4 regions of the Pseudoalteromonas sp. P1-13-1a genome follow, and region 4 is predicted to be linked to each of the others. Evidence: predicted binding sites of a transcription regulator. Region 4 holds the regulator's gene; each other region holds the start of a gene.
The links. Region 4 encodes sigma-54, which starts transcription at its own class of promoters, with help from an activator protein. Its sites were predicted from a motif close to GTTGGCACGNNNNTNGNNT; they were not measured.
Positions count from the first base shown of each region.

Region 1: a site for sigma-54 is predicted at 3,131-3,149, ahead of AN391_RS16525 (DUF3192 domain-containing protein). Genes of this name have one in related genera too.
Region 2: a site for sigma-54 is predicted at 2,641-2,659, ahead of AN391_RS01820 (diacylglycerol kinase family protein). Genes of this name have one in related genera too.
Region 3: a site for sigma-54 is predicted at 1,820-1,838, ahead of AN391_RS20445 (DUF1328 domain-containing protein). Genes of this name have one in related genera too.

Region 1 covers NZ_LKDV01000032.1:34,561-40,586, reverse strand. The annotation lists gene AN391_RS16545 (ABC transporter substrate-binding protein) at 1-103, shown strand, start outside; gene AN391_RS16540 (DUF1289 domain-containing protein) at 119-364, opposite strand; gene AN391_RS16535 (1-acyl-sn-glycerol-3-phosphate acyltransferase) at 467-1,606, opposite strand; gene AN391_RS16530 (D-2-hydroxyacid dehydrogenase) at 2,036-2,980, shown strand; gene AN391_RS16525 (DUF3192 domain-containing protein) at 3,195-3,575, shown strand; gene AN391_RS16520 (diguanylate cyclase) at 3,666-4,571, opposite strand; gene AN391_RS16515 (PAS domain-containing hybrid sensor histidine kinase/response regulator) at 4,555-6,026, opposite strand, start outside.
Region 2 covers NZ_LKDV01000001.1:392,954-398,979, reverse strand. The annotation lists gene AN391_RS01835 (DUF4331 domain-containing protein) at 1-913, opposite strand, end outside; gene AN391_RS01830 (anti-sigma factor domain-containing protein) at 1,063-1,746, opposite strand; gene AN391_RS01825 (sigma-70 family RNA polymerase sigma factor) at 1,743-2,267, opposite strand; gene AN391_RS01820 (diacylglycerol kinase family protein) at 2,717-4,336, shown strand; gene AN391_RS01815 (VF530 family DNA-binding protein) at 4,375-4,683, opposite strand; gene AN391_RS01810 (DUF1496 domain-containing protein) at 4,738-5,040, opposite strand; gene AN391_RS01805 (TIGR02647 family protein) at 5,158-5,391, shown strand; gene maiA (maleylacetoacetate isomerase) at 5,388-6,017, opposite strand; gene hmgA (homogentisate 1,2-dioxygenase) at 6,023-6,026, opposite strand, start outside.
Region 3 covers NZ_LKDV01000036.1:21,653-27,678, forward strand. The annotation lists gene oadA (sodium-extruding oxaloacetate decarboxylase subunit alpha) at 1-1,093, opposite strand, end outside; gene AN391_RS17290 (OadG family protein) at 1,103-1,348, opposite strand; gene AN391_RS20445 (DUF1328 domain-containing protein) at 1,878-2,051, shown strand; gene AN391_RS17295 (hypothetical protein) at 2,104-2,295, shown strand; gene AN391_RS17300 (YcxB family protein) at 2,453-2,920, shown strand; gene csrA (carbon storage regulator CsrA) at 2,971-3,162, opposite strand; gene AN391_RS17310 (aspartate kinase) at 3,252-4,469, opposite strand; gene alaS (alanine--tRNA ligase) at 4,476-6,026, opposite strand, start outside.
Region 4 covers NZ_LKDV01000003.1:93,478-99,503, reverse strand. The annotation lists gene mgtE (magnesium transporter) at 1-153, opposite strand, end outside; gene AN391_RS04085 (HPr family phosphocarrier protein) at 292-564, opposite strand; gene rapZ (RNase adapter RapZ) at 605-1,450, opposite strand; gene AN391_RS04075 (PTS sugar transporter subunit IIA) at 1,470-1,922, opposite strand; gene hpf (ribosome hibernation promoting factor) at 1,927-2,214, opposite strand; gene AN391_RS04065 (RNA polymerase factor sigma-54) at 2,242-3,741, opposite strand; gene lptB (LPS export ABC transporter ATP-binding protein) at 3,811-4,536, opposite strand; gene lptA (lipopolysaccharide transport periplasmic protein LptA) at 4,533-5,081, opposite strand; gene lptC (LPS export ABC transporter periplasmic protein LptC) at 5,071-5,625, opposite strand; gene kdsC (3-deoxy-manno-octulosonate-8-phosphatase KdsC) at 5,622-6,026, opposite strand, start outside.

The DNA.
Region 1 (6,026 bases), on a different contig from region 4:
AAAGCACGCGGCTTTGGTAAGTAAATTATTGAATGCTTTAAATAAATTGCACAATAACGGTACTACTCGCGCGTTGCGTGCAAAGTATAATTTAAAATATTAATAAGTCACACTAGGTTTAAAATTCAAAGCCTTGTTGTTTGTCCAAAGTAGTTTGAGATTGGGCTGCTTGGCGCTTTTGCAAATACCGTTTGTAGCGCTGCTGGCATAAGCTAAGTACTTTCTTTTTTTGCGCGTTGGTTAATGTGTTCCAATTAAAGCGCTCATCCCGGCTTCGGTAGCAACCTTTACAATAGCCTCGGTTATTTACTTGGCAAATACTTTTACAGGGGCTTGGAATATCAAATATTTCAATTTGTTGCATTGTGCCCCCTAAGTAGATTAATTACTTTGTACGAGTATAGCGTTATTTATGTACAAAAAAAAAGCAGCGTTTACGCTGCTTTTTTTACGCCAACGAAGCTGCCTAATGGCTTTCCTTACATGCTTTGTTTGTGATTTCAGCTTTACGTTGAAATGGCTTTGCATACATGGCTAAAACAAGTGGCTTTAGCTCTTCAGGCACCAAGGCTAAACGCTGCTCAAAGGTGGCGGTATCCGGCTCATTAATTACTGCTTGCTTGCAACCACCGGCAATGTAATTACCTGGGTGTAAGTAAAAAGACTCAACAATGTGCTTATCAATTGTTTGCGCTAGCTCATCGGCATCATCGCAGCCGCTTTGCACTGGCTCTCCAAAAGCTAAGTGTACATGCCCTTTGGCAGAGCTAAACCCTTCAACAATACTTGCAATGTCTTCGCCAGCTGATTTTACGTATTCACCATGTTGCTGTTTATGGTAAAGCTCTTTTGCTTTAGAAATTGCACAAGGCTCATACTGGTAAGAAATAGACACCGGAACAATTTTTAACTCTTTAATGTACTCACCAAACTCTTTCTTTTGTTTACGGCCATTCAGTTGCAGCATTTTTAGAAGCGCAGGATCTGTTTGATCAAATCCATCTTTTGCACGGCCTTCTTTTTGGGCAATCCAAATAGAGTTTCCTGCCGCTAACGAGTCATAAATATATGATGATAACTGCGTAAGCGCCTTAAGCATCTCTTTAGGTGCTTTGGCTGAGCGCTTAACGATAAAGCTTTTATTTAAACGCATCAGCTCGGTGATATAGGGTATTTGCAATAAATTATCGCCAATTGCTATGCGCACCGTCTTCATATTGTGCTGATACAACCCCCAGTTCACTAGTGCAGGATCCAGCACTATGTCGCGATGGTTTGATATAAATAAATACGCCTGCTGTGGGTCTAATTTATCTAAACCCGAAAAGGTGACTTTTGAGGTAGTGCGTTTTATAAGTTTATCTAAATACTCTGCAACTTCGTTTTGCACATCTTCAACGCTCGTAAATTTACCCCATTTTTTTCGTAACTGGCTTCTCACCAGTGCGCGAGCAATAAAAGGTATAGCCGATATAAAGCGCGGCAAGTTGTACTTTGCTATTACATCAATAAACGCATTATCGTTAATTAAACGCGCTAGCGAGGCCGCAACTTCGTCGTCGTTGTAAGGTCTTATGTCTGCGTACTTATCTTCTAATTCACTCATTACTGCATCTACAATGTTAAAAAACGGCACGCAAAACGTACCGTTTATATATAATTTTGATTATAACTCAGCCACTCTTAAATAAGAAATAGCCAATTGGTTATGCTTATTTGCGAGCCATTTCAGTTTATGACCACGCAAAAAGAAGTTGGTGCATTGTTTTTTAGTCTTATCAACTTTAATAAGGCTTGCTGACCTTTCATGGGTAAGTAAGTTCAACCTCAAAATAAAAACAGGCCCCAGCGATATAGCCCGCTAAAATATCATGTTATTTATATTTGAGTGGGCAGACCAGCCAATTTAGACTTTTATCAATAGCCTGACTTTTTGTACTAAGCATTTGGTAGTAATAGCATTAACATAAGTGTGTATTCGTAGTACCTTAAACACTCTTGTCATTTTACGGTACGCATTTAGATAGGACACACAATGAAAATCACCATTCTCGATAACGCTACTTTAGCTAAAACCTCGTTAACTTGCATTGAAGAACTAGGTGAGCTAACGACTTACGAACTTACCTCACCTGAGCAAGTTGTTGCTCACAGCCAAGGCGCGGACGTCCTTATTACCAACAAGGTTGTGCTAAATCGCGATACGATAAGCCAACTTAAAACACTTAAGCTTATATGCGTAAGTGCAACAGGCACTAATAATGTTGATTTAAACGCCGCTGAAGAATTTGGTATTGCCGTTACCAACGTAGCAGGCTACTCAACCCCTTCGGTTGTACAGCACACGTTTTCGTTGGTAACTAATTTATTAGGTAATACGCATCGCTATCAACGCGATTGTCAGCAAGGTGCATGGCAAAAAAGCGAAATGTTTTGCAGATTAGACTACAGCTTTAATGATTTACAAGGTAAAACATTTGCCATTATAGGTGGCGGCACGCTGGGTAAAGGTGTAGCCACAGTAGCACAAGCATTTGGCGCAAATGTAGTGGTGGCAGAGCGTAAAGGTGCGCCTTGTAGGAAAGACCGCACACCTTTCGAAGAAGTATTAAAAACCGCTGATATAATTAGCGTGCACTGCCCGCTAACTGATGAGACACGCGATTTAATTTCGTTAGATGAGCTAAAAATGATGAAACCCAGCAGTATTATTATTAATACCGCCCGCGGTGGCATTATAAACGAAGCCGACCTAGTAACAGCGCTTGAGCAAAATTTAATTGCTGGAGCAGGCGTTGATGTACTAACAAAAGAGCCAGCAGAGCTCACCAACCCACTAGCAAATTACACCGGCGAAAACTTGCTGCTTACCCCTCACATAGCCTGGGCAAGCACAGAGTCAATCGTACGCTTAATTAATGAGGTGAGCTTAAACATAGCAGCCTTTACTAACGGTGAATCTCGTAATCGTTTAGTGTAACGTATTTTGGCTATACTATATTTAATTGACCTAAATTAGCCTAATCGTTAAAAAAACTAAAAAGTGGCTGTTTTTACTAATGATTTTTATAATTCATCATTTAAAAATAGTCACAAAATCATAAGCTATTGAATTTTAAATCTTTGTTATATTGGCCTACTACTTGCCTTGAATGAGTAAATAATTAAATTAAAACTCATCAAGGACTATAACAATGAAAAAATCACTTTTAGCTGCAGCACTTATTGCCCCGTTTCTAACCGGTTGTGTTATTGCCGTATCAGATGGCGAAGCAGAAACGCACTGGGCAGGGAATGACTCATCAAGTTGGCAACAGCATCATAAAAAAAACCGCGAAGCAATTGCCGATCTAAAAATGGATAGCAGCTACCAATCTGTTTTAGCACAATTAAAAACGCCAAGCTTTACCGAACTGTTAAAAAAAGACGGTGATGTGTATCAGGTACTTTATTACATGACGCATAGTATTCACTCTGATGGAAAAACAACAAAAGATGAGTGCACACCGTTGGTGTTTAAAAATGATAAACTGGTGGGTATTGGTGAAAGCGCGCTGGGTATGATCACCAAATAACAACGTGCTAGTAAAATATAGTTGCCCCGCTCGGTAATAACATAATGTGTGGGGCCGATTTAAACAAGGCTTTGTGAAAACACAGCCATATTACAAGTTAAGCGCAACCACCTGATCACGACCTGCATCTTTTGCGGCATATAGCCCTAGGTCAGCTTGTTCAAGTAAAGCCTGCTCGGCACTGGCGTTGCCGTTTTCCATACTCGCAATACCAATACTAATTGTAATATGATCTGCATTTAAAGATGCTTTGTGCTCTATATTTAAATTGTTTACCGCTTTTCTTAGCTTTTGTGCAAAGGCTAATGCCTGTTGTTTATTAACATCGGGTAAGACCGCTGCAAACTCTTCCCCCCCGTAACGCGCTATAAAGTCAGTACTACGCTCACATTGCGCTGCTAAGGCTTGCGCAACCTGCTTTAAACACTCATCACCAGCACGATGTCCATAGCAGTCGTTATAGCGTTTAAAGTGATCGATATCCATTAATAAAACAGATAAGCATGAGCCATTACGTTTGCTTCTGCGCCATTCGCGAGAGAGGTTTTCGTCTAAATAACGCCTGTTGGGTATTTCTGTTAAGCCATCAATGGAGGCAAGCATCTCAAGCAAATCATTTTTTTGCTTAATAAGTAATTGATTACGAACTCTCACTTTTACTATAGATGCATTAAAGGGCTTAGTGATGTAATCCATTGCACCTAACTCAAGGCCTTTGGCTTCATCGGTGTGGCTATTATTAGCCGATATAAACACGATAGGGATAGATTGCGTAATAGGGTTTTCTTTAAGCTGCACAAGCACTTCGTAACCATCAATGCCTGGCATTACCACATCTAAAATAATTAAATCGACCTGATTTAATTTAATAAAGGTGAGCGCTTTTTCGCCGCTTTCGACTAAAAATACGTCATGCTCCGTGCCCAGTGTTTTTTCAAGCACAAGCCGATTAAGAGGATCATCATCCACAATCAGTATTTTAGCTTTTTTCGGCATCCCGTCCCCCTAAGGTTTCAATAAATATAATCACTTGTTTTAGCTGTGTGATCAGCTCTTTTAAACTTTGCTGAACAGGCTCGTTAGTTGTTTTAAGATGCGCTTCACATTGTTTTGCACACAGTGAAAGCCTAATAAACCCTAAGTTACCCGCAACCCCTTTTATGCTATGCACTAAGCGTACCACTTCATCCCGCTGGGTATTTTCCTCAATTTGCTGTAATTGGGTGTCACATAACTTTGCAAACTTCCCGACCATAGTTGCCAGTAAAGTTTCATCAAAATTAAACTGGGTAAGCGCAAAGTTTTGGTCGTAAAACTTAGGTTTTGTAAAGTCTACGTCCCTAATTGCATCTATCAAAACCTTAGCTACCACAGGTTTTGTTAAATGCTTATTCATACCACTATTAAGAGAGCGCTCAACATCTGCAGGCTCACAATGTGCTGTTAAAGCAAAAATAGGCAGTTGGCGTGCGTCAAACTGTTGGCGAATTAATTGTGTTGCTTGGCAACCGTCAATATGCGGCATTTGCACATCCATCAAAATTAAATCCGGCTTTAATATTTGTAGCAGCTCTATTGCCTCGGGGGCATTGGTGACTGTAACTACATTAACTTGGGCTTGCTTTAATACACTGCTAATAATGTCTAAGTTAAGTGGGTTATCATCAACCGCCATGATAAGTAAACCCGATATATCTTTTTTTAGCGCTTCATGATTGCTGGCTGATGCAACGTGTTCATCCCCCGCATTCGCGTTTAAGCTCATTAATCGTTGTGCTAACGCTGAGGCTTTAACATGCTGTGCGTTGATTTGGGTAGTACAAGGCAATGCTAATGTGTGCTCATGATTAACGACAACCACAGGGTATGCGTTGGCGCTGAGCGTTTCGTTTATAGATTCAACATTTAATAAATCGTTCAACGTACTTTCATCAATAATCAGTTGCTGGGCGTCAGCAAGCTTTATTGGGTAGCGTATTGCCTCTTCTAAGTGAATAGCAGCCACTTGCGAATAAGCATTAACAACCTCGTTTAGTTGTGCTGTCTCATCGCTCACAACAGCTAATGTATCAGGCATAAATACACTATTTTTAGCCGTATCTACTGCAAGCGATAAAGTAAAGTAAAACTCACAGCCATGGCCTTTATCACTATTAATAGCAATTTCGCCGCCCATCAATGCAACGCCATGCTTTACTATGGCCAAACCAAGCCCTACTCCTTGGTGGATACGTGTAGATGATTCATCCCCTTGAGTAAACGCATCAAACAGTCGCAGTTGGTCTGCTTTGGCAATCCCCACCCCACTGTCTATGACATGAAAAGATATACGCTGCCTATCTAAAGCATCATCTTCTTCAAGTACCAATTTTAAGGTAATACTGCCTTTATTAGTAAACTTAACGGCATTAGTGAGTAAGTTACCTAATATTTGCTGTAAACGGATCGAGT
Region 2 (6,026 bases), on a different contig from region 4:
GGCTTGCTGTTGTCCAAGAGCCAATTACGCCGTTGCCATCACCCACAATACAGCTTTTAGGCATTTCAATGGCAATTGATGTCACATTTTTATCAATAAGGTCATCATTATCAGCCGATTGTGTAATTCCCCCAGGAAAACCACCACCATCGCCCGCACCTGGCGCACTATCACCTTCTACAGGCACATAGTTAACTAAATCAAAAGTTTTACCTAAGTTAACAACAAATGGGTCTTTGCGCTGACCAACAAACACTTTGGCCATATTGTCACAGCCCGGTACAGACACTTGGTAAACAAACTGATCGGCATAAGTTTGGTAATCAGCCATTGAACCAAATGTTTTATCGCCTACATAATCTAGCGGTTTGTTGAACGTGGTTGAGCTGGTGGTTGTATTGCTTAGTGTGGTACTGGTACCTGTGCGTTGTGGGCCGTTAATCATGCTTAGTGTATATGACTCACTAAAATTTGCAGCGCTATCATCACCAGCTGCAACGCCACCAACATTTTTAAGCGGTACAGATACAGTGCGTTGATTACCTTCTGGGCCAACAGTTAACTGAACACCCTGGTTATCGTTTGGCAGCATACTGGTAAAATTAAAGGCAAAAGTAATATCTTCTACTGCATCACCATCATTATCAATATGAATACTGTAGGTTGCATCTGGGTCCATAGCGAAGTAGTTAGGGCCGCCATAGGCATCTTGTAATGGAATATAATTGGCAATAAACGTAACGTAATCGTTTCTGCCTGCTTCATAACTATTAAATACGTAAAAGTCGGTAGAGTCTAAGGTTGGAAAGCGGCTAATATTTGGCGCTTCACGATGACTTGATGCCTCGCTAGAGGTGCTTACTAAGGTACTGCATACTACTACTGCGAGTATAGATGGAGTTAAAGCTTTCATGACTTTTTCCTTTAGTTTTGATTGGAGTCATAACTAATAACGAAGCAAAAAGCACATTAGATGCAAAAAAGTTAAAATATTTTTAAATTTGTTAAAAAAGTAGGGTGGATTGGCCTAAATAGATAAGCCAACCTAATGCGATTATTGAGTTATAAAACCACTAAATCTGTAGTATATAACACTTGGGTTGGTAGGCCGTTGGGCGAGCCACCTAACGGCTCTAAACTTACTGCAAGTAGAGCAATATTCAGGGCATTAAAACGAGCGTCTTTTATTAAAAGCTTTTCACCTTGTTTAGGTAATAAACCAAGCGAAATAGGCGTGTCCTGTCCTTGTAAAATCATCCACAGCTCGTAGTCTTTATCTGTTTGCGCAACCAATTTGGAACTAGCTTTAATTGATAATGCTTGCTCGTCCACATTAATAATCCACAGTGATTGCTTATCTTGGTTTTGTACAAGCGCAATCTGCTGGCTATCTTGCAGTTGTGTTACTGGTTTAATAACTACAAATGCTAAAATAATACAGGCCGCTGTGGCTATAAACGACCAAGTACGCCATACCGATGGCGCCGGTTTTATAACTGTTTTAATAGGCTGAGCATTGCTTTCTATTTTATCTAAAATGTGCTGCCAAACATGCTCATCGGGTGCTTGTGGTGTAATTGCACTGGCTAAGCCATTTAAATTTTGCTCCCACATCATAGTGGCTTCTCGGGCTTGCGGTAAACTGAGCATTAAGCGTTGAAAACGCTTTCGTGCAAGGCCATTTAGAGTACCTAGCACATATTGCCCTGCTAAAGCATCAAGTAGTTCTGGTTTGTTATAGTTCATAATGTTAAACACCTCTGCAATTGCTGCAAACCACGCCTTATCCAGCTTTTAACTGTGCCTAAAGGCGTTTCTATATGATTGACCAACTCACCATGGCTTAAGCCTTTGTAATACGCTAGGTGAATGGCTTGTTTTTGCTGTGGGTCGAGTTGCTCAATGCAATTTACAAGTTTGGTTTGATCATCGTAGTTAATGTCTAAGTCTTGTTCATCATATTCCTCATCGCCTATGGCTTGTTCTTTTCTGACCTTATGATAGCGCAGCGCATCTAAGCTTCTGTACCGTACTATGCTTATCATCCAACTTATTACGGTGCCTTTAGTCGGGTTGTATTCTGACGCGTTATGCCAAATTTTTATAAATGCTTCTTGCAATACCTCTTCAGCGTGCGCTCGATTTGAGAGCATATTTAAACTTATTGCAAATAACTTAGCGCTTGTTTGCCGGTACAAATCGGCAAACGCAGCTTTATTACCTTGTGCTGTTTTACACAAAAGAGGAAGTAGATTGTCGTTTTCCATAGGGTTCCTGTTATTTTTATTATTATTGAGGCGCATTGCGCTGTATTAATTAAATTTTTACCTAGAAACATATTAAGTCTCGCGTGATAAACACTTATCGACTAGATATAAATGTAACTAAAATATAAACACACTCTCAATAAACGTGTGAGAAGGGCGATTGGATGCAAAACGTTGAACTGTTATTTATCTTAGCTGCTCTTAACTAAGAGACAAGTTTTAACCATAAAACAGACGCATAAGGCGAGTGAGAAAAAATGACCCAGAACTGTGTAAAAAGCGGCTAATATGGCCAATTTCTTTAAAGTTGAAGATTTTAACCTGTTTAATATCAATCAGTTATATTTATTTTTAAGTTCTAAACACAATTTTTGTTGGCCTGTAAATTGCAACTACACTTATAAACAGCTGTAAAAATTTGCCAAAACAGTAAAAATAAAGGAGAAAATATGTGGGCTGCAACGAGTTATTTAATTTTAGCGTTAATTTTTATATGGATAGGCTGGGAGGTTAACTCGGTTTACTTTGCAGTGGTGTTTTATTGGAGTGCCTTGTCGTTAATACTTGTCAGTGGCGCTTATATTTTTAATTTGGCAAAAATTTTTAGAAAGCGCGAGAATGGCATCATTCCTTTTTATATTCGTTGGGCTTTTGTGCCCTTTTTATTAGGTGCCCAAATTTACAATGCGTATTCTCGCAAGCACGATAAAGTCCCTCCCATTCAAAAAATTAACGAGCATTTATTTTTAGCATGTCGATTGTTTCCCTCTGATATTGATACGTTAAAAGAAAACGGCATAACAGCAATATTAGATGTAACGTGTGAGTTTGATGGCTTGGAGTGGAGCTCAACCCAAGAAAATATTAGCTATTTAAATATCCCGGTGCTTGATCATAGTGTGCCTACTCATTCGCAATTAAACCAAGCCATTAACTGGATACATCATCATATTAAAGAAGACCGCCGAGTGGTCGTTCATTGCGCACTAGGAAGAGGGCGCTCAGTATTTGTGATGGCTGCATATTTGTTGAGCCAAGATAAAAATGCAGATGTACATCAAATACTTGCACAAATTAAAGAGACACGTGAAACCGCAAACCTTAATAAACACCAACTTCACCATTTGGCTAAACGACATAAAAAAGGGGAGCTTGTTATAAAAAACAAAGCGGTATTAATAGCAAACCCAGTGTCGGGCACCAAAATGTGGCAAGATAAAGAGCCCTTAATAGTGGCTAGGCTGTCGGAATATTATGATTTAAACGTTTTAACTACCTCTAAAGAAGTAAATGGAATTGAACTTGCTAAACAAGCTATTAAAAATAAGCCAGACATAATAATTGCCTGTGGCGGTGATGGAACCGTGACAGAAGTAGCTAGTGTGTTGGTAAACACTCAGTGCAAGCTGGGTATTATCCCAATGGGTACAGCCAATGCTTTAGCCCATGTGCTTATGGGTATTAGCTCTAAAATAATTCCTGTTGAACAGGCCTGCGAATTAATTATAGATGGGCAAACTCATACAATAGACACCGCCTACTGTAATGACGAGCTCATGCTGTTGTTAGCGGGAATTGGTTATGAGCAATCGATGATTGAAAAAGCCGACAGAGATTCAAAAAATAAATCGGGTCAGCTTGCTTACTTAAACGGCTTTTTTCAGGCATTTAGTGAGCAAAAAGCGCAAACACTCTATGTAACTCTTGATGATAACCAAACCCAAGAGGTGCACACAAATAGCTTTATTGTTGCTAACGCAGCCCCTTTTACCACGTTGTTAGCGCAAGGGGGAGGACAGCCTAATCACGAAGATGGTTTATTGGACATAAATTGGCTGATACCGAGCGAAGAAAACACAACCAGTGTGCTTAGTATTGCTGAGTTGATGTTTAGTAGTATTACACAAACGCAATTAGCTATTAGTTCGCATCATACCAACGCTAAAAAAGTAACGATTACTGCAGATGAAGAAATCAAGTATGTATTAGATGGTGAAATAAAAACAGCTGATACGCTTACTATTACAGTTGACCCTGCCTCATTAAATGTAATTAGTAAGGAATTATAAAATACAAAATGCACGTATTTAACGTGCATTTTTGTGTATTACTTTTTAATGCTTGGCCAAACAAAACCACTGCTATTGCTTGAGCTAGTAGGCTTAGAGCGCTGAGCGCTTTTGGGTTTACGCAGCGGTTTGTTACTTAGCGTATGTAAGTAGAGAGCTTCAACTTTATCGCGTGCCCAAGGGGTTTTACGTAAAAATTTTAAGCTTGATTTAATGCTTGGCGAGTCGGTAAAACATTTAATGTTTACTTGCTCGCCCATGGCTTTAAAACCTAAACGTTGTTCAAGCTCTACTAAAATTTGTTCTAATGTTACCCCGTGAAGAGGATTCTTTGGTTGATTATCCATAGCCATACTACTTATTTAAACTGTGCGCATTGTAGCGTAAATCCGCATTTAGCGCTAATTGACCCTAATGGTTTTAAGTTTTGCGGGGTAAACAAGATTGCCTTTTTTATCTAATTTTAACCAAATGAGCTTACTGTTATTATGCTGAGGGTTACTAGCTGCACATACTAAGGTAAAAGAATGTACTTGCACCGGCGCACCTTCACTATAACGTTTGTTATCGTACCAACAAATATTACCAGCGTTAATAACCTCGTTAGTGTCAATAATAGAATGTGTTTTAACTGTTTTAGCATCGCTACTAGGGGGAAGAGTTAACGCAATTGTAAAAATAAATAAAACCATAATATGGCGCATGAGCCACCTCGAATTTTGATAGTTTAAAAATAGTACACACGATTAAAAAACATGCTAGGGTAAGTAATAGCGTTATACAACACTGACTTAAACACACAACTATAAAAAGGTGAAGACATGCGATTTAATCAAATAATGATAGATGAATTTACGTTATTAGCTAAGTTTCCTAGGGATAGCAAAATGCAGGGGATAAAGTTACATTCTGACGCAGAGCCTAATTTATTAAGTGCGGCGCAACGCTTATTTGATAAAGGCGTAATAGATAGCCCAGATGGTGGCTATTTGACCGATCTGGGCTTAGATTTAATAGAGCATGTAAGTGTTATTCACAGCGCTTTAAAAAGTTAAACTGCATCGCGTTGATTTTGCGGCGCTGCTTCATTAAAAGCGGGCAGTGCATTACAGCGTGCATAAATGGCTGCAATTTTTGGATACGCAGCCATATCTACATTAAAACGCAACGCATTAAATACCTGTGGCACTAGACAAATATCAGCCAGTGATGGTTTATCGCCTACACAAAAATCACAGTCTTCGCTTAGCATTGATTCAATTTTTTCAAACCCGACCTCAACCCAATGTCTGTACCATTTATTTTTCGCCTCGTCATTAACGCTCAGTTCATTTGATAAATACTTTAAAACACGTAAATTATTTACAGGGTGAATATCACACGCTACGGCATAACTTATGTTACGAATCTGCGCTTTTTGCCATGCACTCCCATAAACCAGAGGCGTTTGCGGATAACTTTCATCTAACCATTCTAATATAGCAAGTGATTGCGCTAATACACCGTCCTCTGTTTCAATAGCGGGTAATAAACCTTGCACGTTTTTATCTAAGTAAGGCTGAGCTAACTGCTCAGATTTAAGTAAATTAACAAATTGTATATCGTGTTCAATGCCTTTTAAATTAAGTGCTATGCGAACACGGTATGCAGCAGATGAGCGAAAGTAGCTGTAGAGTTTCATTGTCATTAT
Region 3 (6,026 bases), on a different contig from region 4:
TTTCTTTGGTAATTGTTTTATAACGCTCACCCGTAAGCACATTTAGTACTGCTTGTGTGCCTACAATTTGCGATGTTGGAGTAACTAACGGGATAAAACCTAAATCTTCACGCACGCGCGGAATTTCAAGTAATACTTCATTTAGCTTATCTGCTGCGCCTTGTTCTTTAAGTTGGTTTTCCATGTTGGTTAACATGCCACCAGGTACCTGCGCGAGTAAAATACGGCCATCAACACCTTTAAGGCTCCCCTCAAAGGCTGCGTACTTTTTACGTACGTCTCTAAAGTAAGCGGCTATTTCTTCTAGCTGGTTTAAATCTAATTCAGTATCGCGTGCGGTTCCCTCAACAATTGCCACTATGGTTTCTGTCGCTGAATGACCATAAGTCATACTCATTGAAGAAATAGCGGTATCAAGCATATCAATGCCCGCATCGATGGCTTTTTGATAAGTCGCTGTACTTAAACCGGTGGTTGCATGGCACTGCATAGCAATAGGGATTGAGACCGTTTCTTTAAGACCTTTAATAAGTTGCTCAGCATCATATGGTTTTAATAAGCCCGCCATATCTTTAATACAAATAGAGTGACAACCTAAATCTTCTAGCTGTTTTGCAAGGGTTAACCACATATCAAGCGTATGCACTGGGCTTACAGTATAAGAAATAGTACCTTGCGCGTGAGCACCTACTTTTACAGCCGCTTTAATTGCAGTTTCTAAGTTACGTACATCGTTCATGGCGTCAAAAATACGAAATACATCTACACCATTTTTGTGAGCTCGCTCTACAAACTTTTCTACCACGTCATCGGCGTAGTGGCGGTAACCCAATAAATTTTGTCCGCGTAATAGCATTTGCTGTTTAGTATTGGGCATTGCTTTTTTAAGGGCACGAATACGCTCCCACGGATCTTCACCTAAATAACGAATACACGAGTCAAATGTAGCGCCGCCCCACGACTCAATAGACCAATAACCGGCATCATCAAGCTTACTAGCAATAGGTAGCATGTCATCTAAGCGCATACGAGTTGCAAGTAAAGACTGATGAGCATCGCGTAAAACAAGCTCTGTTAATTTTAATTTAGCCATGTGTGCCTCTTATTTATTATTTGATTTGTACTGAGCAATGGCAGCACTAATAGCAGCGATGTGCTCGCTTTGCACACCTTGAGATTTTAAAGATGGTGATTTAACCGGTATTGCAACTTCAGCCACATCAAAACGAGCGACCAAGTTAGACATAAGTGTTACAGCACCAATCAATATTGAAAGAAATATAAACACACCCACCATGCCGGTAAGCATCAAGCTACCTGCGGTTGTGAGTACAGCTCCTATATCCATTTTTCTCCCCCTGCACTATATAGCGATATAAAAAATCGCTTTATTTAAATAATTATTCACCGAATGATAACAAAACTTTTAACTTTGTCCACCACCTGTCAATTGGTAAAACCAATTAAAATTAAACTAACATACAGTCACAATAGTTAACATAGCTAATAAAGGGTAAAATTAGCTTAGATATAGATGATATAAATAACCGTTATAGGCAAAGATTATATGGTTAAACCCAAAACAACTTAAAAGTCATAAAAAATAGTAAGTTAAATAACAGCGGAAAACCTACTGTGGTTAAAAATGTAAATTGGTCTTACCAAGAAAGCAAGAGGCAGCATATATAAAATATTTATTTTTTTACTCTCTTTACAATAGTGTGAATAAGTTACATCGTTAAACGTAAAACTTACCAATCCTAAATTTATAACCCTCGCTCAAAAAACTATAACACACTGAAAAATAACAAAATTAAACTCTGGCACGCAACTGGCATTATTACTTTCGAACGAATTTGATAACCAAGGAGAAAACAATGTTACGCTGGACAATTACATTTTTAGTTATTGCTTTAATCGCTGCAGTGTTAGGTTTTGGTGGTATCGCAGGTGCCGCAGCTGGTATAGCAAAAATTATATTCTTTATCTTTTTAGTACTTTTAGTGATTTCTTTAGTATCAGGTGCGCTGCGCGGTAAATCGCCCAGGTAGCTACTAACATACTTAAAACACTAATTAATTAACACATACAAGGAATTACATTATGAACTCTACAACTTTAAAAGCAGCACTAATCGCGGTATTTGCAGGTTTCTTTATGATGGGCTGTGAAGACAACCACGCAGAAGAAGCAGGTGAGCGTATTGATGAAGCAGTAACTGACGTGCAAAACTCTGTTGAAGATGCATGTGAAAATGTAAAAGAAGGCGTTAACGCAGAAGAAACTAACTGTTAATCTGCTTGGTAACGTAAAAAAACGGCTTTTAATAAGCCGTTTTTTTATGCGTAAACAAAAAGCTGCTTCTACCTCTTTAAGTATATAGCCAATATTAACGGGTGTGATTTCTACACTAGCTTGCTAAAATAGCGAAAACTATTATTTATTAGCAATTATGGCACTCACCACCACTTACACACTCGATAAACCCTACTACTACGAATGCTTTGACGAGTCCCACTCTTATAGTAAAGCAGCAAAGCCAAAATACTTTTTGCTGGCATTGCTGGTGTGCTTAGGTTTAATTAGTATTTACGTTATGGACGATCACTACCTAGGGTCATTTTTAATAATGCTGGGTGTTTTAGAATGCGTTGCCTTTTATTACCGTAGGCCTTGGTGGGTTACGCGCCAAATGCTTAGCCGTGCTTCGGGATCGACTGTTACCCTCACGTTTACCGATGACGCTATCAGCACCGAGAACCACTATAAAAGCCATACATTTAAGTGGGCAGAAATAACCCGCATTATTAAAACCAACCACGGTTACCTAGTACAGCATAATAAAGGTATGCAATATATTTCTAGCAGTGTATTAACTGATGAAATGCGCGACTTTATAAACAAAAAAGCCACTCAGTGAGTGGCTTTTGGTATAGCTAAGTGCATTACTCAGCTAAGTATACGTGTTGATTAAGCATTGCCCGGATTAGGATTAGACTTTTCAGCTTGTATACGCATGTAAATTTCTTCACGATGCACTGAAACGTCTTTAGGTGCGTTAACACCAATTCGAACTTGATTTCCTTTAACACCTAATACAGTAACAGTTACTTCGTCACCAATCATTAGGGTTTCACCTACTCTACGAGTTAGTATTAGCATTCTCTTGCTCCCATGTTCCAATAAATTATAAGATTCCGCTTGACCATTTTAATGAAAAATTGATTGAAAAGTAAGTAAAAACTCCCAAACTATCCATTTTCTGTTAAAAATTCTGAGTGTAACGCTCTTACTGCTAGCTCTAAGTACTTCTCATCAATTAAAACCGATACCTTGGTTTCAGATGTCGATATTAAAGCTATGTGTATGCCTTCTTGCGCCAATGCATCAAAAAATTGATGCGCTACACCACTGTGAGACTTCATTCCTATGCCAACAGCCGACACTTTTGCAACTGTTGTATCACTAGAAATGCTATCAGCCTGCAGATTTACCTGTTGTTTAGAAAGTAAATCGTGTGCTTGCAAATAGTCATTTGAATGCACAGTAAAAGCATAGTCTATTTTTTCAAAGTTATGATTAACTTGACTAATCATATCTATTTCGATGCCATTTTCTGCAAAAAGTTTCAAAATTTTTGTAAGAGAATGAACACAGTATGGTACGCCATGTACCTTTATCAAGCATTCGTCACGATTAAATGCAATCCCCGACACAACCTTAGTTGGCATATCGCTCTCCTCAAAACTTATTAGCGTTCCTTCATCGGGCTCAAAACTCGAAAGCACCCTTAGCGGCATTTTATGATTACCAGCCGACTCAACAGCACGAATATGCAATACTTTTGCGCCTAAACTTGCCAGCTCTAGCATTTCGGCAAACGTTACATGGCGCATTCGCTGCGCGTTTGGTTCTACACGAGGATCTGTAGTGTATACGCCATCAACGTCGGTATAGATCTGACATTCATCGGCTTTTATTGCCGCGGCTATTTCTACCGCAGAGGTATCGGTGCCGCCGCGTCCAAGGGTTGTAATATTCCCCTCTACATCGCGCCCCTGAAAACCGGCAATAATCGCAATTCGATTATGCTCAAGCTCATGCTTTAAACGCGTAGCAGCCACCTCTTCAATACGAGCTTTACCAAACATGTTATCGGTTTGAATATTAACCTGGTCGGCTAGTAGGCTTACAGCAGAATGACCACGCTTTATAATAGCCATAGCAAGGAGCGAAACAGAAACCTGCTCCCCGGTACTTATTAGTACGTCTAGTTCTCGGCTACTCGGGCGAGTATCTATTTGCTTGGCGAGATTAATTAAGCGGTTGGTTTCTCCCGACATGGCCGACAGAACCACAACCACTTGATGCCCTTGCTGCTTCGTTTTAACAACAAGGTCGGCGACCGCTTCTATTCGCTCAATAGAGCCAACCGAAGTGCCGCCAAACTTTTGGACAATAAGTGCCACGTAAGCTTAAACTTTCTCGCTTATCCAGGCAGCCACGCTCTCAAGCGCAGCGTTTAAGTTTTCAGGCTGAGAGCCACCCGCTTGTGCCATATCAGGACGGCCGCCCCCTTTACCGCCTACTTGGCCGGCCATGTGGTTTACAAGCTCACCAGCTTTAACTTTACCGGTTAAATCTTTTGTTACACCGGCAATTAGGCTAACTTTTTCACCACTGGCAACACCTAGAGCAATAACACCTGAACCAATCTTGTTTTTAAGGTCGTCAACCATGCCACGAAGCGCTTTAGATTCAGTCCCTTCAACGTTTGCCACAAGTAGCTTAACGCCATTAATTTCAACAATCGAATCAAGTAAAGACGCACCTGCTGCACTGGCTAGCTTATCGTTAAGCTGTGCAATTTGCTTTTCAAGGCCTTTAGACTTTTCAAGAAGCGCAGTTACTTTTTCAAGTACCGATGCGCTATCACCTTTTACCAGCGCCGCTACATCGTTAAGCTGTTTTTCTTGCTCGCTCACATAGGCTACTGCATCTGCGCCGGTTACTGCTTCAATACGGCGTACGCCCGCAGCAATACCGCTTTCAGATACGATTTTAAATAAGCCAATATCACCAGCGCGCTCTACGTGCGTACCGCCACACAGTTCAATTGAGTAATCGCCAATGGTGACTACGCGTACTTCATCGTCGTACTTTTCACCAAACAGCGCCATTGCTCCTTTTGCTTTAGCGTCATCAATCGCCATTAGCTCAGTGTTCAGGGCAAAGTTACGACGAATTTCATCGTTAACTACACGCTCAATTTCACGTAGCTCTTCTTTAGTTACCGCTTCAAAGTGCGAGAAGTCAAAACGTAAACGATCAGGCTCAACCAGCGAGCCTTTTTGGCTTACGTGCTCACCTAATAATTGGCGCAGTGCTTCGTGTAAAATATGTGTAGCTGTGTGATTTTTCTTGATGCGTTCACGGCGTGCATCATCAATAGTGGCATCTACTTTATCGTTAACCGCAATGCGCCCTTGTACGCTACCGTGGTGGGCAAACGCATTACCCAGTTTAGTGGTATTAGTCACGCTAAACTCGCCACCAGCAACAGTAATGGTACCGGTATCGCCTGTTTGGCCACCCGATTCTGCATAAAATGGCGTGTGGTTAAGTACAACAATGCCTTGTTGGCCGTCTTCTAAAATAGAAACCGATTCACCATTTGCAAACACTTCTACTACTGTAGCGCTGTGATGTGTGCTGTCGTAGCCTTTAAACTCAGTGTGTTTTTCTGATTTTAACTGCTCGTTGTAATCGGCACCAAATTTACCCGCTTGCTGCGCTGTTTTACGCTGTACAGCCATGCACTCTTCAAAGCCTGCATGGTCTATTGTCATTTGGCGCTCACGGGCTACATCGGCTGTTAAGTCAGCCGGGAAACCATAGGTGTCGTATAGCTTAAATACTAAGTCACCAGGAATAACATCGCCTTTAAGCTCGCTTAGGCTTTCTTCTAAAATAGCTAAGCCACGCTCAAGGGTTTTACCAAATTGCTCTTCTTCGATGCGTAGTAC
Region 4 (6,026 bases):
TTTATGCGGAGAGGATTCAAGTAAAAGGGCAGTATCACACGGGGCCGTTTTTGCTAGCATGCGTCTTACTTGAACAAATTGCCCACTATTAAGTGATTTAGTCACCTGTTTTAGTTGTTGCAGTGGGTAGTCTTGTTCAAACGCTTCTGGCATTGGCATCCTAATTTTTTATATACGAGGGGAGGCGATTAACCGCATTGTGATTAATCTAATTAAACACTATTCATTTACCAAGCTACACAAATCAGGGTATAAAGCAAAAATGTATGAGTAAGCTTGGTAATTAAACGTTTATTCTTGTTCGTTAAATCGCTGTGCGATTAATTGTCCGACCGCATGCAAAGCCTTTTCTGAGTCTGGGCCTTCACATACAACTTTAACTTCTTTGCCTTTACTACTTTCGAGTAGCATTAAGGCTAATACGCTATCACCAGCGGCTTCTTTATCATCTTGATGTAAGGTAATTTTAGCATCAAATTGCACAGCTAATTGCGCAAGGACCGTTGCCGCTCTGGCGTGTAAGCCTAATTTATTTTTTATTAAAAACGTGTCTTCACAACGCATAAATTACTATACCTAAACTGAACAGGTTATTATTTTAAGGTTACTTTTCTTGCTCACGGTGCCTAATTTTTACATTTGGATGTGTCATTGCAAAGCTCTCACCTATAGTTTGGGCTAAATAAACTGAGCGGTGTTGTCCACCCGTACAACCTATTGCAATAGTCAGGTAGCTGCGGTTATTGCGCTCTAAGTGTGGTAACCAAGTTTGTACAAATGTTTGAATTTGCCAAGTAAATTTTTGCACTATGCTGTGGTTTGCCAAAAAGTCTTTTACAGGTTGATCAAGACCTGTAAGCGGTTTAAGTTCAGGCTCCCAATGCGGATTTGGCAAAAAGCGAGCATCAAATACATAATCAGCTTCTTTAGGTATGCCGTGTTTAAAACCAAACGATTCAAACGTTACAATTAGTTGTTTATCTTTTTTTCCGAGTATTTTTTCGCGAATTGACTCAGCCAATTGGTGAACACTTAAATCAGTCGTATCAAGCATAAAGTCTGCGCGGGTTACAAGTACATCAAGCAGCTCTTTTTCTTTTTTTATTGCTAAGTCGAGCGGCAATGAATCGATGGATAAAGGGTGTAATCTGCGTGTTTCTGAAAAACGTTTTATGAGTGTTTGATCATCACTGTCTAAATAAAACAGAGTGGGTTTAGCAAAGTCCGGTAGGTACTCGAGAATATCGTTAAACTCGTCTTGTTCTTTGGGGATATTACGAACATCGATACTAACAGCTATTTTGTCATAGTTATCTGAAACACTACGTACTAAAGAGGGCAGCAGGTTGACCGGGATATTATCTACGCAATAATAGCCTAAATCTTCAACCACACGTAAAGCAACCGATTTACCTGAACCGGAACGGCCGCTTATGATTATTAACTCCATTTATAGCCCTTAGTATTTACTACGATTGATCAACAATTACTTGATACAGTTCTGCATCGGTTTTAGCGTTTCGCAGCTGTTTGCAAAATTCTCTATTGCTCAGTTTATCAGCTATGGTTGCTAGAGTCTTTAGGTGCTGCTGGTTATCGCCATCTGGTACGATGAGTGCAACAAAAATATCAACAGGACAGTTATCAATAGCATCAAAGTTTACAGGCTTGTCACTAACGAGTACTAACGCAAGCGGTTCTTCTACGCCACCCATTCTGCCATGCGGAATTGCGATACCGCGGCCAATACCCGTACTACCTAGTTTTTCTCTGCTAGCTAGCGCATTAAGAATATCCTGTTGCGGTAAGTAAGGGAGCTTTTCATGAGCCAGCTCACTGATAAATTCTAAAATTCTTTTTTTACTACTAAAAAGGACCGCAGCTTTGCTGCAGTCCTGGCATACTAATGTACTTAATTTCATAATATTAGTGTCTAGCAAGCTTCTCTTTATGTTTTATGACTTGACGATCGAGCTTGTCAATCAACGAGTCTATAGCAGCATACATATCTTGGTGCTCTGTTGAGGCAAATAAATCTGCGCCGCTTACATGAATAGTCGCTTCTGCTTTTTGGTTGAGTTTTTCTACATCGAGAATGACATGCACATTGCTAATATGATCTGAGTGCCTTTCTAGCTTTGCAAATTTATTATTTACATAGTCTCTAAGTGAATCAGTTACTTCTACGTGACGACCAGTTAGGTTTAGTTGCATAAGCATTTCCTCTTTGTTTTTTACGTCTTATATCAAACTCTTTCTCTGATTTGACGGTGGAATAGCTAGCGATTCACGGTATTTTGCTATTGTGCGTCTAGCTACTTTAATTCCTTGCTCTGCCAATATATCCGCAATTTTACTATCACTCAATGGTTTGGCTGAGTTTTCCGCGGCAATTAGCTTTTTAATTAAGGCACGTATTGCGGTTGACGAACATTCGCCGCCGTTTTCAGTGCTTACGTGGCTTGAGAAAAAATATTTAAGCTCAAAAATACCACGTGGCGTATGCATATATTTTTGCGTAGTAACACGCGAAATTGTTGATTCGTGCATTTCTACCATTTCAGCAACATCGTTTAAAACCATTGGTTTCATGGCTTCGGGGCCATGTTCAAAAAACGCTTGTTGCTGTTTTACAATACAGTTTGTTACTTTTAGCAGCGTGTCGTTTCTGCTTTCAAGACTTTTTATAAACCATTTAGCTTCTTGCAGATGAGAGCGAATAAACTGGCTATCTCCACTAGATTTTACGGTACGTGACATGGCCGCATACTGACTATTTACGCGTATTTTTGGCATGCTATCTGGGTTTAGCTCTACCACCCAACGGCCCTTAATTTTTTTAACTGATACATCCGGTATGACATACTCAGACTCTTCCCTTACTATTGTATCTGCAGGTTTTGGGTTGAGGGTATGTATAAGAGTCATGACCTCTTTAAGCTCGTCTTCTTTAAGCTTAGTCTTTTTCATTAATGTACGATAGTCGCGTGCCGCTAATAGATCAATGTGATCGGTTAAGATCATTTTAGTTTGTTCTATAAAAGGGGTGTCTTTATCAAACTGATTAAGCTGAATACACAAGCACTCCTGTAAGCTTCGCGCGGCTATACCTACAGGGTCGAATAATTGAATACGTTTTAAAACGGCTTCTATTTCATCCAGTTCAACCTCAACGTCGTCATCGTTTTCTTGGTTAAAGCTTTCTAAAATTTCTTCACAACTTAGCGTTAAAATACCCGAGTCATCTACAGCTTCTACAATGGCTATAGCAATAGCTTCATCAGTGGGGCTAAAAGGAGTAAGCTGAAGTTGCCACATTAAGTACTCATGTAGCGTTTCAGTAGAGGCGCCCTGATAAATAGACTCATCTTCTGGCATTGGGCCTGAAGATGCCGCAGGGGCTGCACTCATGTACTCATCCCAAGTTACATCCATCGCCATATCATCGCTAACGGTGTCTTTATTTAAAGCTTCACCACTGTCTTGCTCGTATTCACTGGTTGTATCATCAGCCGATGCGCTTACGGTTACATCATCCGTATCTGCTTTTTGTTCATTTTTTCCAGCCGACTCTTCCGTGTAATCTTGCTCTTCTACTTCTAATAGCGGGTTGCTATCCAGTGCTTCTTGTATTTCTTGCTGGAGATCCAATGTACTGAGCTGCAGCAAGCGAATCGCTTGTTGCAATTGTGGAGTCATTGTAAGTTGCTGGCCCATGCGCAGCTGTAATGATTGCCTCATGTATCTCTAACAATCCTTTTATGTTGTTATAATTAATATTAGCAGATGCTTGTAGGTGTGGCTTAAATGTTACAGCCTAAATTGCTCGCCTAAATAAACATCGCGTACAGTTTTGTCATTTAATACGTGTTCTGGGGTGCCAGATGCAATTAGCTCCCCATGAGAAACAATGTAGGCTTTTTCACAAACATCAAGGGTTTCTCTTACATTGTGATCGGTAATTAATACGCCAATGCCACGATTTTTAAGATGTTCTATTATTTTCTTTATATCTAACACTGAAATCGGATCAACACCAGCAAAAGGCTCATCCAACAAAATAAATTTAGGGTTCGCTGCGAGTGCTCTGGCTATCTCTACACGGCGGCGTTCACCACCAGAAAGCGCCATACCTTGGCTATCACGTATATGTTGAATGCTAAATTCATCAAGTAAGTTGTTAAGCGTTTCTTCTCGCGCGGCTTTATTTAGCTCTTTGCGCGTTTCTAAAATAGCCATTAAATTTTGATAAACTGTTAGCTTTCTAAATATAGATGACTCTTGCGGCAAATAGCCAATGCCTAAGCGAGCACGACTGTGCATAGGTAATAACGTGATGTCGTTATCATCAATAGATATTTTACCTTTGTCGCTAGGTACTAACCCTACAATCATGTAAAAGGTGGTGGTTTTACCTGCGCCATTAGGGCCTAATAAGCCCACTATGCTGCCGGCTTCTACCTCAAGGCCTACATTTTTTACAACTTGGCGGCCTTTATAGCTTTTTGCTAATAGTTCTGCTTTTAAGGTGCTCATGGTTGACCTTCGTTACCTGTTTTTTCTTTAATATTTGCTTCAACAGGCACTAAAATTGTGTGGACACGATCCGTTGAGTTTTCGTCTTTTTCTGCGCTAATAAGCTGCTGCTGCATATCGTAGGTAATACTTTTAGCATTAATTTTTTGACCGGCTTGCGCGACTTCGGCATCCCCAACAAGTGTTAAAAAGCGCTTTGCTACGTCGTAACGTACTTCGTTTGCACTGGCACTCATTACGGTACCATCGTCTTGTTTTTCTTCGAAGTAGGCAGGGCTGCCAGTGGCAATAAGCAGTTGTTTGTTATCCCCTAGGTCTTCACGTTTATGTACTTCGAGTCGGTCGGCTGTAATTTTGCGGTTCCCATGCACAATTTCGACGTTTTTTTCAAAAATACCTACGTTTTCTTTAAGTTGACCTTCTTGACGGTCTGCACTAATAGAAATTTGGTTTGCTGGCGGTTGAGCAGCAGGCTCAGCAGCAGAAGCGCTAAATGCCAGCATCAGCGATGGGATAATAAGTATTTTAGTGAGTTTATTGGTCATAATATATTGTTCGCGTATGGTTAATTAGTTTTATTACTGCGGTTTTTAAATCGGCTTCAAGGCCTTTACCGACAATCTTTAAATTTGGCCCAGTGACAACCACTGGCTGCTCAGAGCGCATTGTTAGCGCTTTAATGTCGACTTCGATGTTGTCGGCATTGATGTTATCTATCATGGCGTTATCAACTAAATTTTTGGCAACCACGTTGCCTTCTAAAATAAGTTGTTTATCTTCGTAAAGCGTTGCTTCGTCAGCGTTTATTCGCCATGTTTGTGTTTCGTTATATAAAGTAAAAATAGGCTTTTCAAAAAATGTAAAACCAAGTTGTTGGTACAGCTCCATTTTAGCCGCGGTAACTTTATGGCTTATTTTACCTTGCTCGTCATAGGTTGTTTGCTTAAGCTCTATAGCGGTGTAATCAGGCTTTGCAATGACTTCTGGTTCTTGCTCTGGTGCTACATTGCTTTGCGTAAAATAAGGGTACCAAAGCCAAACCATACAGCCGATGAATAACACACTGAGTATAACGCGTGCTGCATTCATGAACTGGTACCTTGTGTAGTAAGTGCTATACCGTTTTCGAGCATGAGTAAATCTGTGAGCTCTCTCACTGCACCAAAGCCACCAGGCATTTGTGTAGTGTAATGCGATAAGCGTTTAATTAGCGGGTGCGCATCGTTTACTGCGACGGCAAAACCAACGCGCTCCATGACGGGCATGTCAGGTCCATCATCGCCAATATAGGCTATTTGTTCATCAGTTAACTTTAAAGTGTTTTTGAGTTCTTGATAAGCAATAAGTTTGTCTTCTTGGCCTTGATAAATATGCTGTACGGTTAAGCTGCTCATGCGAGCTTGCACTATTTTTGAATGACGCCCCGTAATAACCGCAACTTCAAAACCGCTATTGATCAGTGCCTTAATGCCAAAACCATCTTTTGTATT